3 regions of the Cellulosimicrobium composti genome follow, and region 1 is predicted to be linked to each of the others. Evidence: riboswitches for the same ligand, from Rfam matches in the RefSeq annotation. Region 1 holds a riboswitch; each other region holds the start of a gene.
The links. Region 1 has a riboswitch for S-adenosylmethionine ahead of GYH36_RS03030 (NADPH-dependent FMN reductase). Riboswitches for the same ligand answer to the same signal wherever they lie in the genome.
Positions count from the first base shown of each region.

Region 2: linked by a shared signal. The riboswitch ahead of GYH36_RS17525 (methylenetetrahydrofolate reductase) and the one ahead of GYH36_RS03030 (NADPH-dependent FMN reductase) in region 1 are both predicted to bind S-adenosylmethionine.
Region 3: linked by a shared signal. The riboswitch ahead of GYH36_RS08405 (aminotransferase class V-fold PLP-dependent enzyme) and the one ahead of GYH36_RS03030 (NADPH-dependent FMN reductase) in region 1 are both predicted to bind S-adenosylmethionine.

Region 1 covers NZ_JAAFAN010000006.1:73,424-78,107, forward strand. The annotation lists gene GYH36_RS03020 (copper homeostasis protein CutC) at 1-483, opposite strand, end outside; gene gdhA (NADP-specific glutamate dehydrogenase) at 659-1,996, opposite strand; SAM riboswitch class IV at 2,202-2,337, shown strand; gene GYH36_RS03030 (NADPH-dependent FMN reductase) at 2,301-2,948, shown strand; gene GYH36_RS03035 (flavin reductase family protein) at 2,945-3,508, shown strand; gene GYH36_RS03040 (hypothetical protein) at 3,582-3,986, opposite strand; gene GYH36_RS03045 (aldo/keto reductase) at 4,086-4,684, opposite strand, start outside.
Region 2 covers NZ_JAAFAN010000086.1:755-5,438, reverse strand. The annotation lists gene GYH36_RS17540 (ATP-binding protein) at 1-116, shown strand, start outside; gene GYH36_RS17535 (hypothetical protein) at 145-408, opposite strand; gene GYH36_RS17530 (alpha/beta fold hydrolase) at 457-1,401, opposite strand; SAM riboswitch class I at 1,534-1,636, shown strand; gene GYH36_RS17525 (methylenetetrahydrofolate reductase) at 1,728-2,792, shown strand; gene metE (5-methyltetrahydropteroyltriglutamate--homocysteine S-methyltransferase) at 2,826-4,684, shown strand, end outside.
Region 3 covers NZ_JAAFAN010000022.1:25,021-29,704, forward strand. The annotation lists gene GYH36_RS08390 (GNAT family N-acetyltransferase) at 1-165, opposite strand, end outside; gene GYH36_RS08395 (CsbD family protein) at 257-430, shown strand; gene GYH36_RS08400 (GNAT family N-acetyltransferase) at 502-1,149, opposite strand; gene GYH36_RS08405 (aminotransferase class V-fold PLP-dependent enzyme) at 1,262-2,695, opposite strand; SAM riboswitch class IV at 2,731-2,846, opposite strand; gene GYH36_RS08410 (hypothetical protein) at 2,892-3,449, opposite strand; gene GYH36_RS08415 (rhodanese-like domain-containing protein) at 3,725-4,216, shown strand; gene GYH36_RS08420 (O-succinylhomoserine sulfhydrylase) at 4,213-4,684, shown strand, end outside.

The DNA of each region.
Region 1 (4,684 bases):
CACGTCCAGCGCGGCGAGGGGGTCGGCCACGACGTCCACCGCGCGGTGGAACGTCACCTCCCGCCCGTCAGCGGCGTCGACGAGCGCTCGGACCGCCGCGGCGTCGACCACGCCGTCCGGCGTGAGCGCGCCCACGACGACGCCGTGCGCGCCCGCCGCGACCGCGGCGCGGACGTCGCGGACCTGGACGTCGAGGTCGTCGGCAGACAGGACGAAGCCCCCGGGCCGGTGCCGCACGAGCACGTGCACCTCCACGGGCGTCTCTCCCGGACCGGCCGCCGCGCGTGCCGCCGCGACGGCGGCCTCGACGAGCCCGGTGCTCGGGGTGAGGCCACCGGTCGCCCCGAGGGCGACGCACAGCTCGACGCGCCGGGCGCCGACGGAGGCCGCGACGCGGACGCCCTCCGCGTCCTGCACGGCGAGCTCGAGCGCGGTCTCGCGGCGCGCGTGCGGCGCGCTGCCCGCGGGGTCGGTGGTCGTCACTGGGGTCTCCCGTCGTCCGGTCCGGGGCCGGTACGTCGGGACAGGTCACGACGGCGGCCGTCGGCCAGGGTAGACGACCCGCCCGGCCGCGGGGCCCGGCCGTGCGCACGGCGCTGCGGCCGAACGCGACGGACCCGTCGGCGCGACGCGCGCACCGACGGGTCGTGCGGTCGGGTCAGATCACGCCGAGCGCGAGGATCGCGTCGGCGACCTTGGTGAAGCCGGCGATGTTGGCGCCGAGCGCGTAGTTGCCGGGTGCCCCGTACTCGTCGGCCGTCTCGACGCACCGGTCGTGGATGCCCGCCATGATCTGGGCGAGGCGGTCCTCGGTGTACTCGAACGACCACGCGTCGCGCGACGCGTTCTGCTGCATCTCGAGCGCCGACGTCGCGACGCCGCCCGCGTTGGCCGCCTTGCCCGGCGCGAACAGCACGCCCGCGTCCTGGAGCAGCGCGACGGCCGCCGGCGTGGTGGGCATGTTCGCGCCCTCCGCGACCGCGACGACGCCGTTCGCCACGAGCTGCTTGGCGGCGCCCTCGTCGAGCTCGTTCTGCGTCGCGCACGGCAGCGCGACGTCGCACGGCACGTCCCAGATCGAGCCGTCGGTGACGACGCGCGCACCGGGGCGGCGCGCGGCGTAGTCGGCGACGCGCCCGCGCTCGACCTCCTTGACCTGGCGCAGCAGGTCGAGGTCGACACCGGCCTCGTCGACGACGTAGCCGGACGAGTCGGAGAACGCGACGACGTGCGCGCCGAGCTCCTGCGCCTTGGCCGTCGCGTAGGTCGCGACGTTCCCGGAGCCCGAGACGACGACGCGGCGCCCCTCGAGGTCCTGCCCGCGCGTCGCGAGCATGTTCTGCGCGAACAGCACCGTGCCGTAGCCCGTGGCCTCGGTGCGCACGAGCGACCCGCCCCACGAGATGCCCTTGCCCGTAAGGACGCCGGACTCGTACCGGTTGGTGATGCGCTTGTACTGGCCGAACAGGTAGCCGATCTCGCGGCCGCCGACGCCGATGTCGCCCGCGGGGACGTCGGTGTGCTCGCCGATGTGCCGGTACAGCTCGGTCATGAACGACTGGCAGAACCGCATGACCTCGCCGTCGGAGCGTCCGCGCGGGTCGAAGTCCGAGCCGCCCTTGCCGCCGCCGATGGGCATGCCGGTGAGCGAGTTCTTGAAGATCTGCTCGAACCCGAGGAACTTCACGATGCCGAGGTAGACCGACGGGTGGAACCGCAGGCCGCCCTTGTACGGGCCCAGCGCGGAGTTGAACTCGACGCGGAAGCCGCGGTTGATCTGCACGCGGCCCGAGTCGTCCACCCACGGGACCCGGAAGATGATCTGGCGCTCGGGCTCGCAGACGCGCTCGAGGACGGCGGCCTCGACGTAGCGCGGGTGCTTGCGCAGCACGGGGCCGAGCGAGTCGAAGACCTCGCGCACGGCCTGGTGGAACTCGGCCTCGCCGGGGTTGCGACGCAGGACCTCGTCGTAGACGGACTGCAGTCGGCTGTCCATGGGCACTCCTCGTCTGGACTAGGACGGAGCCTCCGACGGTACGCCTGTGCCAGAAGTTCTCGTACCGCCGTCTCATGTCCGCGAGGTGGCGACGCGTCGCGGCACCCCCTCGATGACCCCCCACGGCCCGACACATCCGTCCACCCACTGAGAAACCTGACCGGTCTGGTTCAGTTTCTCGGCGCGCTTGCTATACCCGTCCCCAGGTCACGAGCGCCAGCGCCAAGCCCCGGCTCGCTGGCCGGCAACCCCCAGTCACGGCGGGGTGCTCCGGGAGATGACCAGGCCGCACGCGACCGACCTCGTGACCCGCGAGGACGGCCCGGCGGCAAGCGTGATCGACGACTACTGCGAGGTGCACATGACCCACCAGAACACCGGCCCGACGGTCCTCGCCGTCTCCGGCAACCCCCGGCCCGGCTCACGCACGCTGACGGCCGCCGAGACGCTGGCCCGCCGCGTCGCCGCGCTCGTCGGCGCGCCCGACGTGGAGACGATCGACCTCGCGTCGCTCGCCGGCGAGATCCTCGGCCCCGAGCACGCCGCGGCGGACGCCGCACGCGAGCGGCTCGCGTCCGCGACCGTCGCCGTCGTCGCGACGCCGGTGTACAAGGCCTCCTACACGGGGCTCCTCAAGGCCTTCCTCGACCTGTACGGCCCCGACGGGCTCGCCGGCGTCGTCGTCGTGCCGCTCGTCGTCTCCGGCAACCCCGCGCACGCGCTCGTCGGCGAGGTGCACCTGCGGCCCGTCCTCGTGGAGCTCGGCGCCGTCGTGCCGACGCGCTCGTTCGCGGTGACCGAGGACCGGCTCGCCGACCTCGGGCCGGTCGCCGACGCGTGGCTCGCGCGCGAGGGGGACGCGCTGCGCCGCGCGGTGACGCCGCCCGACCCGGGTGCGGGCGCCACGCCCGACCGCGCCGTGGCCGACGCGTTCGCGGGGGCCGCGCGATGACCGCCGAGCTGACCCACCTGGAGGAGCTCCTCGCGGAGCAGGACGAGCCGCAGCTGTCCCTCGACGAGTACAAGGCCGTGTTCCGCGGCCACCCCGCCGGGGTCGCGGTGATCGCGCTCGAGCACGACGGCCGCCTCGTCGGGTTCACCGCGACGTCCGTCATCTCCGTCTCCGCCGCACCCCCGCTGCTCGCCTTCTCGCTCGCGTCGACGTCGTCGTCGTGGCCCGCGGTCTCGGCGGCGCGCACGCTCACGGTGAGCTTCCTGGCCGACCACCAGGACGACGTCTCGGCGCGGTTCGCGACGAGCGGCGTCGACCGGTTCGCGGACGGCGGCTGGTCGCGCCTGCCCACCGGCGAGCCGGTGATCGACGGCGCGCTCTCCTGGGTGCGCGGCCGCGTGGTCCAGCGCACCCCGGTCGGCGACTCCTACCTCGTGTCGTTGCGCGCGCTCGCGTCGAGCGTCGGCGACGACGCGCGGCACGAGGCGACCGCCACGCGGTCCCCGCTCGTCTACCACGACCGCACGTACCACCGGATCGGGGACCACTCGGCGCTCTGAGCGCCGACGCACGCGACGAGGGGCCCGACGGCGGACGCCGTCAGGCCCCTCGTTCGCGTGGGCGGGCGACCGGTCACCAGCTCCAGCCGCGCGCGCTGAGCTCGAGCTCCTCGCGGAACCGCTCGTCGTCGCCGGTGCGGAACCCGGCGCGCAGCGGCGCGTCGTCCACGGGGAGGCCCGTGAGCCGGCACGCCTCCCGCAGGAGCGCGTCGTAGGCGCCCTGGACCGCGAGGTAGTGGTGGGCGCGCGCGTAGACGTCGGGGTCGGCCTCGATGCGCCGCATCTCCGCCGCGAGCTCGCTGAGCCGGAGCTGGAGCGCGAGCGTCGCGAGCGGGTCCGGGGGCGGCGTGCGACGCCGGCGGCGGCCGGGACGCCCGGACGCCTCGTGGCTCGGCGGGCGGCCGGCGCGGCGCAGCACCCACCACGCGGCGGCGGCCGTGCACGCCGTCGCGCACCAGATCATGAGCAGCCACGACATCGGAGCCGACCTCTGCGCGGGGAGACCCACAGGACCGTTCCAGTCTAGGTCCGCGGCGGGGCCCGAGCCACGGGTTATACCGCCGGTCGTGGCGCTCCGTCACCCGGCGAGGAGGTCGGGCTGCGGGTGCCGCACGCCCTGGACCGCGCCGCGCGGGATCGCCGCGCCGACGGCCGCGACCTCGTCGGGCGTCAGCGGGAGCGACGCCGCCGCGACGTTCTGCTCGAGGTACGCCAGGCGCTTCGTCCCGGGGATCGGCACGACGTCGTCGCCCTGGGCGAGGAGCCACGCGAGGGCGAGCTGCGCCGTCGTGACGCCGCGCCCCGCGGCGATCTCCTTGAGCGAGCGGACCAGCCCGCGGTTGTGCTCGAACGCCTCGCCCGCGTACCGGGCGTGGGACCGGCGCACGTCGTCCTCGGCGAACCCGTCCGTCGAGTCGACCGTGCCCGTGAGGATGCCGCGGCCCAGCGGCGAGAACGGCACGAAGCCGATGCCGAGCTCGCGCAGCGTGGGCAGGACCTCGTCCTCCGGGTCGCGCGTCCACAGCGAGTACTCGCTCTGCACGGCCGTGACCGGGTGGACGGCGTGGGCGCGGCGCACGGTCGCCGCGGACGGCTCGGACAGCCCGATCGCCCGCACCTTGCCCGCCGCGACGAGCTCGGCGAGCGCGCCGACCGTCTCCTCGACCGGCACCTGCG
Region 2 (4,684 bases), on a different contig from region 1:
TGCGCGACAGGATCGGCGACGACCTGCTCGACACGGTCGTCGTCACCCCCGGCCCGCACGCCTACCGCCGCAGGGACGGGGTCGCCGTGGTGCCGGCCGCGTTGCTCGGCCCCTGAACGCCGCGCGCCGCCAGGATCGGCGCTCTCAGATCCAGCGCGCGCCGATCTCGTCGTGGAGCTGCTGCGTCTTCTGCACGCGCAGGACGCCGTCCTCGACCGCGACCTCCAGGCCGACCTCCCGCGCGATCGCGACGATCGCGTCGCGCTGCTCCGGGTGGTCGTCGGCGTCGCCGCCGTCCCAGAGCTCGAGCCACCGGTCGGTCGGGTCGTCGCTGCCGGAGTCGGCCCACACCCGGCAGATCCGGTCGAGCTCGTCCTGGGTCATCGGGCGGGTCGGGGTCGCGTACACGGCGGGCTCCTGTGCTCGCTCGGCGTCGGTGAGAGGTCGTGGCTCACCCTAGACCTGGGCCGGCGCGTCCGGCGCGTCGGTTCCCGCCGACCCGGCTGCCCGCCGCGCGGCGGACCCCGCCCGCTCGAGCGCGTCGTCGACGAACGCGGCGAGGAGCGCGGCGACCTCGCTGCCGTGCGTCTCGAGCAGGAAGTGGCCGGCGTCATAGACGTGCACCGCGAGAGTCTCCATGACCTCGTGGTAGGCGAGGACCTCGCGGAGGTCGAAGAACGTGTCGAACCGCCCCCAGAGGACCAGGCATGGGGGCTGGTGGCGCCGGTGGTACGCGGCGATCGCGGGGAAGCGTGCCACGTGCGAGCGGTAGTCCGTGAAGAGCCGGAACTGCAGCTCGGTCATGCCCGGGCGCGACAGCCGCTCCCAGTCGAGGTGCCACGACTCGGGCGGGTGAAGCTCCTGGACGCTCGGAGGCGATCCGGCGAGGTACTGGTCCCGGGTCCCTTCGAAGGTCAGCCAGTCCGGGAGCGCCGCCCGGTTCTCCGGGGTCGGGTCGGCCCAGAAGCGCCGGGCCGTGTCCCACGCGTCGTTGAGGCCTGCGTCGTGGGCGTTGCCGTTCTGCACGACCAGCCCCAGGACACGACCCGGGTCGCGCATCGCCAGCGAGTAGCCGACGGGGGTGCCGAAGTCGGTGACGTAGAGGACGTAGCGCTCGATCCCCAGGCTCGCGACGAGCGCCTCGGTCACGTCCGTCAGACGCTCGAACGAGTACTCCTCGGGCGGGAGCGCGTCGGAGAAGCCGAATCCCGGCAGGTCGGGGGCGACGACGTACGCGTGGTCGGCGAGCACCGGCATCACGTCCCGGAACGAGTGGGACGAGGCGGGGAAGCCGTGCAGGAGCAGCACCGCGGTGGACGATCGCACCCCGGCCTCGCGGAAGTGGACCCGCACCCCGTCGACCTCCCGGGAGAGGTGCCGCGGCTTGGACGAGTGCTTCATCGGGCTCCTCCTGAGCGCTCCGACCGACAGGTCGTGGCCGTCCGTACCGCCCATCATAGGAACGGCGCCCCAGCGGGCGTCTCAGCACGCGAGCACCCTCGACCGCATGGCGGAAGCGCCGTAGGATCGTGCCAACCATCCAGAGCGGTCGAGAGTCCTGGCTCGACGACACCGCAGCAACCCGCCGACGGAAGCCTCCCGAGGACAAAGGTGCTAACGCCAGGGTCGATGGAGTGACGCATGGTCTCAGAGGCATCCTTCGTGCACCGTCCGGGCCGCCCGTGCCCGGCGACGGTCGCGCACGCACGCACCCCCGGGGCGACGTCGTGAGCGTCGCGGACGCCGTCGGGCAGGCGCACGGCGGGGCGGCACGGCCGACCGTGTCGTTCGAGCTCATGCCGCCGCGCCGCCCGGACGCGGCGCCCAAGTTCTGGGAGACGGCGCGCCGACTCGTCGCGACGCACCCCGACTTCGTGTCCGTCACGTACGGCGCGGGCGGGACGGACCGCGCGACCGCGCGCCAGGTCGTCGGGCGCCTCCTCCAGGGCACGCCCGTGCTGCCGATCGCGCACCTCACGTGCGTCGGCGCGTCGCGCGAGGACGTCGAGGAGGTCATCTCCGACTTCCTCGACGAGGGCGTGCGCAGCTTCCTCGCGCTGCGCGGCGACCCCCCGCGCGACCAGCCGGACTGGCAGCCCGCGCCCGACGGCGTCCGGTCGTCGACCGAGCTCGTCGCGCTCCTGCGCGAGGTCGAGGCGTCGCGCTGCGCGTCCGACCCGGCCGTCGCGCTGCGCGGTGCGGCCCGCCCGCTGACGATCGCCGTCGCGACGTTCCCCGACGGCAACCCGGCCGCCCGCACGACGCGCACGCAGGAGGTGCGCCGCCTGTGGCAGAAGCAGCAGGCGGGCGCGAGCTTCGCGATCACGCAGCTCTTCTACGACGCGTCGTCGTACACCCACTTCGTCGCCGAGGCCCGCGCGGCCGGCGTGACGATCCCCATCCTCGCCGGGCTGCTGCCCACGACGGAGCCCGTGCGGCTCCGCCGCGTCGAGGAGCTCACGGGCGTGCGCGCGCCCCAGCACCTGCTGGACGCGCTCGACGCCCTGCCCGACCCGGAGGCGCAGCACGCCTACGGGATCGCGTACTCGGTCGACCTCGCGCAGCGCGTCCTCGATGCCGGTGCGCCCGGTCTGCACGTGTACACCTTCAACAAGCACCGCGCCGCTCTTGACCTGCTCGAGGGTGTCCACCTCGGCGGCGGGTCGCGCGGGACCGGCGGCAGCACCAGCGCTGCCGCGGCCCCGCTCGTCCCGGACCTGGCCAGCGGGCCGTGGGTCACCGGCACCTCCCTGCCCACGACGGGCGCCGCCACGCACGGCACGCCCGTCTGACCGGTCCGCGAGGACCAGCAAGAGGTTTCGATCATGGCCACTTCCCTACCCTTCCCTACCCAGATCCAGGCCGGCTTCCCCGCCGGCACCGTGCTCGGCTACCCCCGCATCGGGCGTCGCCGCGAGCTCAAGAGGGCCGTCGAGGCGTTCTGGGCCGGCACGACGTCGGACGACGCGCTCGAGGCCACGGCCCGCGAGCTGCGGCTCGCGACCGTGCGCCGGCTCGTCGACCTCGGCCTCGGCGCCGACGACGCGTCCGTCCCCGGCTCGTTCTCCTACTACGACCAGGTGCTCGACGTCGCCGCCCTCCTCGGGGCGGTCCCGTCGCGGTTCGCGCACCTCGCCGACGCCGACGGCCGCCTCGACCTCGCGGGCTACTTCACCGTGGCACGCGGCCAGGGGGACGACGCCCCGCTCGAGATGACCAAGTGGTTCGACACGAACTACCACTACCTCGTGCCCGAGATCGGCCCGGACACCCCGATCCGGTTCGTCGACGACCGCGTCGTGCGCGAGTTCGTCGAGGCGAAGGAGGCGGGCGTCGTGACGCGGCCCGTCGTCGTCGGGCCCGTGACGTTCCTCGCGCTGTCCAAGGCCGCCGACGACGCACCCGCCGGGTATTCGCCGCTCGACCGCCTCGACGACGTCGTCGCCGCCTACGCCGACCTGCTGCGCGCGCTCGCCGCCGCGGGGGCGCCGTGGGTCCAGCTCGACGAGCCGATCCTCGTCACCGACTCGGCCGACGTGCCGTTCGCCGACCTCGCCGCCGCGGTGGAGTCCGCGTACCGCGCGCTCGCGACCGACCTCCGCCCCGTGCCGGACCCGGGGTCCTCACCGGACCCGTCCTCGAGCCCCGCCGCGACCCCGGGTTCGGCGCAGGACGCGCGGCCCGCGATCCTCGTCGCGACGCCGTTCGGCGGGCTGAAGACGTCGCCGGACGCCGACGGCGCGACCTTCGACTTCCTGGCGACCCTCGCGGGCACGGACGTCGAGGCGGTCGCGATCGACGCCGTCCGTGCGGACCTTCCGGACTCGCCGTACGACGACCTCGTGTCGAAGACGCTCGTCGTCGGCGTGATCGACGGGCACAACGTGTGGCGTGCCGACCTCGCCGCGAGGCTCGAGGTGCTCGATGCCGCGCGCGGCCTCGGGGCGGGCGCCGTCGCCGTCGGCACGTCGACCTCGCTGCTGCACGTGCCGCACGACGTCGAGGACGAGACCTTTGCCGAGCCCGGCACGGCGTCGGGCACGACGCTCGACCCGCGCCTGCGCGACTGGCTCGCGTTCGCGGACCAGAAGGTCGGCGAGGTCGCGACGCTCGCCCGCGCGCTGACCGAGGGTCGTGAGGCCGTCGCGGACCAGATCGAGGCGTCCCGCGCGGCCGTGGCGTCGCGCGCGGAGGCGAGCGGCGTCGTCGTGCCCGCGGTGCGCGAGCGTGCGGACGCACTGACGGACGCGGACTTCGCGCGCGGCGACCACGCCGAGCGCGCGGCCGCGCAGGCCGAGCGCCTGAACCTGCCGCCGCTGCCGACGACGACGATCGGCTCGTTCCCGCAGACGCCCGAGATCCGCCGCGCCCGCGCGCTGTGGACGAAGGGCGAGCTCTCCGACGCGGACTACACGACCGCGATGCGCGAGGAGATCGCGCGCGTCGTCGCGCTCCAGGAGGACCTGGGACTCGACGTGCTCGTGCACGGCGAGCCCGAGCGCAACGACATGGTGCAGTACTTCGCGGAGCACCTCGACGGGTTCGCGGTCACGGCGAACGGCTGGGTGCAGTCGTACGGGTCGCGCTGCGTGCGGCCGCCGATCCTGTGGGGCGACGTCACGCGGCCCGCGCCGATCACGGTCGAGTGGTCCGCGTACACGGCGTCCCTCACCGAGAAGCCGGT
Region 3 (4,684 bases), on a different contig from region 1:
GGCGTCGCGGACGTACGCGGTCATCGCCTCCGTGCCGCGGGGCACGGCGCTCGCCATGCCGGCCCAGAGGCCGTCGTCGACGATCGCGCCGAGCGCCGCGGCGTGCCGTTCGGCGAGCGGTTCGAGGCGGACGCCGAAGCCTTCGAGGGTGGTGTCGTGCTGCACCCGCACATCCCACCACACGCGTTGCTGCCGACGGCGTGCGAGCGGGCGGACCCCTGCCTACGGTCGGGCGGTACCGACGAGAGGAGCACCCATGGGACTCGGAGACAAGGCCAAGCACGCCGCCGAGGAGGCGGGCGGCAAGCTCAAGGAGGGCGCGGGCAAGGCCACGGACAACGAGCGCCTCGAGGCCGAGGGAAAGACCGACCAGACGAAGGCCGACCTCAAGCAGGCCGGTGACGACGTCAAGGACGCCTTCGACCGGTAGTCCCGACCGTCGAGCGCTTCGCGAGGGTCCCGCTCCGGCGGGGCCCTCGCGGCGTCTGCGGCCCGGTCGCGCTACGACGCGGCGAGCGGCTGCGCGAGCCCGCCGAGGGCCGGCGCCAGGACGGGGACGACGCGCGGGGCGGTGATCCGCTCGAGCAGGCCCACCTCCACGCCGGGCCACTCGGGCGCGAGGACCGAGAACATCACGGAGTCGGCGCGCGTGCCGTCCGGCGCGGCGCGGTGGCCGCGCATGACGCCCTCCTCGTAGGCGCCGAGGCGGCGCATCGCGCCGAGCGAGCGCTCGTTGCGCGCGTCGACGCGGAACCCCACGCGGTGCACGTCCCACGTCTCGAACGCGTGCCGCATGAGCAGCCACTTCGTCACCGGGTTGACGAGGCTCCCCCACGCCGTGCGGGCGTAGAACGTGCGCCCGATCTCGACCCGCCGGTCCACGAGCGACAGGTCGCGGAACGCGGTGCTGCCGAGCACCGCGCCGGGTCGGCCGTCGGCGTCGACCGCGCGCACGACGAAGCCCGTGAGGTCGGGCGCGGCACGCGTCGCGGCCACGAGCTCGGCCATCCCCGCGACCCCGAACGGCATGGGGACGCTCATGCCTGACCACATCGCCTCGTCGACGAGGCCGGCCAGCGTCTCAGCGTGCTCCGGGGCCAGCGGTTCCAGCCGGAACCCGTGCCCCGAGAGGACGACGTCGTGCAGCACAGCGCATATCAGTGCACACGCGGAACACCGCGCCAAGAGGGTCGAGCGACGCGGTGGACAACGCTCGGCGACGGCCCGGTGAACGCGCTGCGCCGCGGTCCGAGGACGCCGGTCAGACGGCCGGTCCGCAGCCCGCGGCGTCGGCGAGGAAGCCCGCCGCGGCGGTCGCGAAAAGGCCCTCCAGACCGGAGCCCGCGGGCACGGGACGGGGGTCGTCCGCGACGGCCCAGCAGCCGTCGACCACCTCGTACCGCGCCGCCGGGCCCTGCTCGACGTACGCGCGCACCGCCTCGACGAGGCGCACGACGTCCGCCCCGGTCGTCCCGACGCCGACCGACGCGCGGATCGCGCCGGCGTCGTACCCGAGGCGCGCGAGCAGCGGGTGGGCGCAGAACCGGCCGTCGCGCACGCCGATGCCGTGCTCGGCCGAGAGGTAGGCGGCGACGAGGCCGGGGTCGTGCCCCTCGACGGAGAACGTCACGACGCCCACCGGGTCGACGGCGTCGTCCCAGACCCGCACGACGTGCACGCCCGGCACCGCCTCCAAGCCGTCGACGAGCGCCGCGCGGAGCGTCGCCTCGTGCGCGTGCAGGTCGGCCGGGTCGAGCGCGCCGAGCGCGTCGCACGCGGCCGCGAGCGCCGCGGCGCCCACGACGTTCGGCGACCCGGCTTCGTGGCGCGCGGGCGCCGTCTGCCACTGCGTCCCGGTCACGGCGACCTGGCGCACGGCGCCGCCGCCCGCGAGGTATGGCGTGCCCCCGTCGAGCCAGTCGCGGCGCCCAACGAGCGCGCCCGCGCCGAACGGCGCGTACGTCTTGTGTCCGGAGAACGCGACGTAGTCCACGCCCGAGTCCGCGAGGGAGAACCCGCGGTGCGGCACGAGCTGGGCGCCGTCGAGCACGACGCGCGCTCCGGCGTCGTGCGCGATCCGCACGACGTCCGCGACGGGCAGCGACTCGCCCGTGACGTTCGACGCGCCCGTCACCGCGACGAGCGCGTACGGGAAGCGCGCGAGCTCCGTGCGCAGCCCCGACAGCGTCTCCGCGACGGACGCGCCGCCCGCGAGGACGGTCGCGCCACCCGTGCGCTGCCACGGCAGGAGGTTCGCGTGGTGCTCGACGTCGAGGACGAGCACGCGCCCGGGCGTGCCGTCCGCGTTCGCCGGGACGCAACCCGCGAGCAGGTTGAGCGAGTCGGTCGTGTTGCGCGTGACGACGGTGACGTCGTCCTCGCGCGCGCCGACGAACGCACCGATCGTGCGGCGCGACGCCTCGTAGAGCGCCGTCGAGACCTGGGACAGGTAGCCCGCGCCACGGTGCACGCTCGCGTAGAGCGGCAGCACCTCGGTCACGCGGTCCGCGACCGACCGCAGGGCCGGCGCCGACGCGGCGACGTCGAGGTTGGCGTACGGGACTCTGCGGCCGTCGACGAGCGGGACGAGCGTGTCCCCGCCGACGACGGGCAGGAGGGCGGGCGCGTCGGCGAGCGCCGCGAGGTCAGGGGCCGGGGCGTCCGTCGGACACGAGACGTCGGCGAGAGCAGTCATGGCACAGTCCTCCGAGGGCGGTCCGGGGACGGTGATCCCCGCGCTTGCCACGCGCCGGTCGGCGTGCGGCCTGGTCGTCACCCGGGGCACCCCGCCGCGAGAGGAGGGTTGCCGGCCAGCAAACCGGGGTTTCACGCTGGCACTCATGACCTGCGTCCCAGGATGTGCGCGCGGGACGCCGCGTGTCAACCGGTGGTCACGGCGTCTCGGATTGCGGGACGCAGTCGGCGGGTGGCGGGTCCACAGGCCAGCCGCTCTCGTCGACCGCGAACGACTCGAGCACGTCGCCGGTGCGCGCGTCGAGCACCACGACCGAGTCGGCCGGCCACCGCGCCGGGTCGCCCGGCGGCGCCGTGGGCGGGCGCTGGAGGCGCACACCGCGAGCGTGCGCCTCGATCACCGCACCCGTGCGGGTGCTCGCGAGCACGACCTCCGGGTGTGCGTCGGCGTAGGCGTCGCACGCCTCGCCGTTCCCGTCCGAGCTCCACCAGCCCTCGTATCCTCCGACGACGAGGTCAGCGAGATCGATCGGCTCACCTGTCTCCGCGTCGAGGGCAGCGCGGGTGGGGAAGGGCGAGACGAGGTCCTCCTCGGGTTCGACCTGGACCACCCGCGGCCGCTGGGTGGACAGACCGGCGCCGTCCCCCACGACGGCCACCTCGGCCACCGCCCGCGGCACCTCCTCGCCCTCGGGCGCCGTCCACAGCAGGACGACACCCGCCACGACCACTCCGGCGACCGCGGCCGCGGCCACCGCACGTCCTCGCGCGATCCGCACCGATCCCCCAGCCCGCCGGGACCCCCGCCCGGCCGCGGCCACGTTAGCGCGACCGTCCGACGTCGGGCACCCCGGCCTGCGGGCCGCTCCCCGAGACGGGCGTTCCGCGCGTCGGACACGTGGCGTACGATCCCGAGCAACCATCCGGAGCGGCCGAGTGACGTGGCACGTCGACGCCGCAGCAACCCCCCGGTCCGTCGCGAGGCGGCCGGGCGCAGGGTGCTACTGCCACGATCGATGGAGGAGGACTCATGAGCGACCAGTCCCAGCAGACGTCGGCACCCAGGCCGGCACCGCCCGACGCCCGACCCGCCGTCGGCTACGCCGGCGACCTCACCCCGCAGCAGGCGTGGGACCTGCTCGCGAGCGACGAGCGGGCCGTCCTCGTGGACGTCCGCACCGAGGGCGAGTGGCGCACGATCGGCGTTCCCGACGCCACCGACCTCGGCCGCGAGGTCGTGTTCGACGAGTGGGTGACCCCGGCCGGCCCCAACCCCCGGTTCGTGGACCAGCTCGTCGAGGCCGGCCTGACGCCGGGCGAGGAGCGCCCCGTCGTGTTCCTGTGCCGCTCGGGCCAGCGCTCGATCGGCGCCGCGCGTGCCGCGACCGCCGCGGGGCTCGGGCCGTCGTACAACGTGCTCGAGGGCTTCGAGGGCGCGCAGGGCTTCTCGGGCCTGCGCGACGTCGAGGGCTGGAAGGTCCGCGGCCTGCCGACGACGACGTACGACGAGGCGGCGCGGTGAGCGCGTCCCTGCCCGGGAGCGTGCCCGGCGGCTCCGGCCGCAAGCCCCTGCCCGCGACCGCCCGTCCCGCAACGCTCGCCGTGCGCGGCGGCCACGCGCGCACCGACTTCCAGGAGACGTCCGAGGCGCTGTTCCTCACGCAGGGCTACACGTACGACCGCGCGGCCGACGCCGAGGCCGCGTTCAAGGGCGAGCTCGACCGGTTCGTGTACTCGCGCTACGGCAACCCGACCGTGCACACGTTCGAGGAGCGCCTGCGCCTCCTGGAGGGCGCGGGGGCCTGCTACGCGACGGCGTCCGGCATGTCCGCGGTGTTCACGGCGCTCGCCGCGCTCGTGGGCTCCGGGTCGCGCATCGTCGCGGCGCGCGCGCTGTTCGGGTCGAGCCTCGTCATCTTCGACGAGATCTTCGCGAAGTGGGGCGTGCGCACGGACTACGTCGACGGGCACGTGCTGTCGCAGTGGGAGG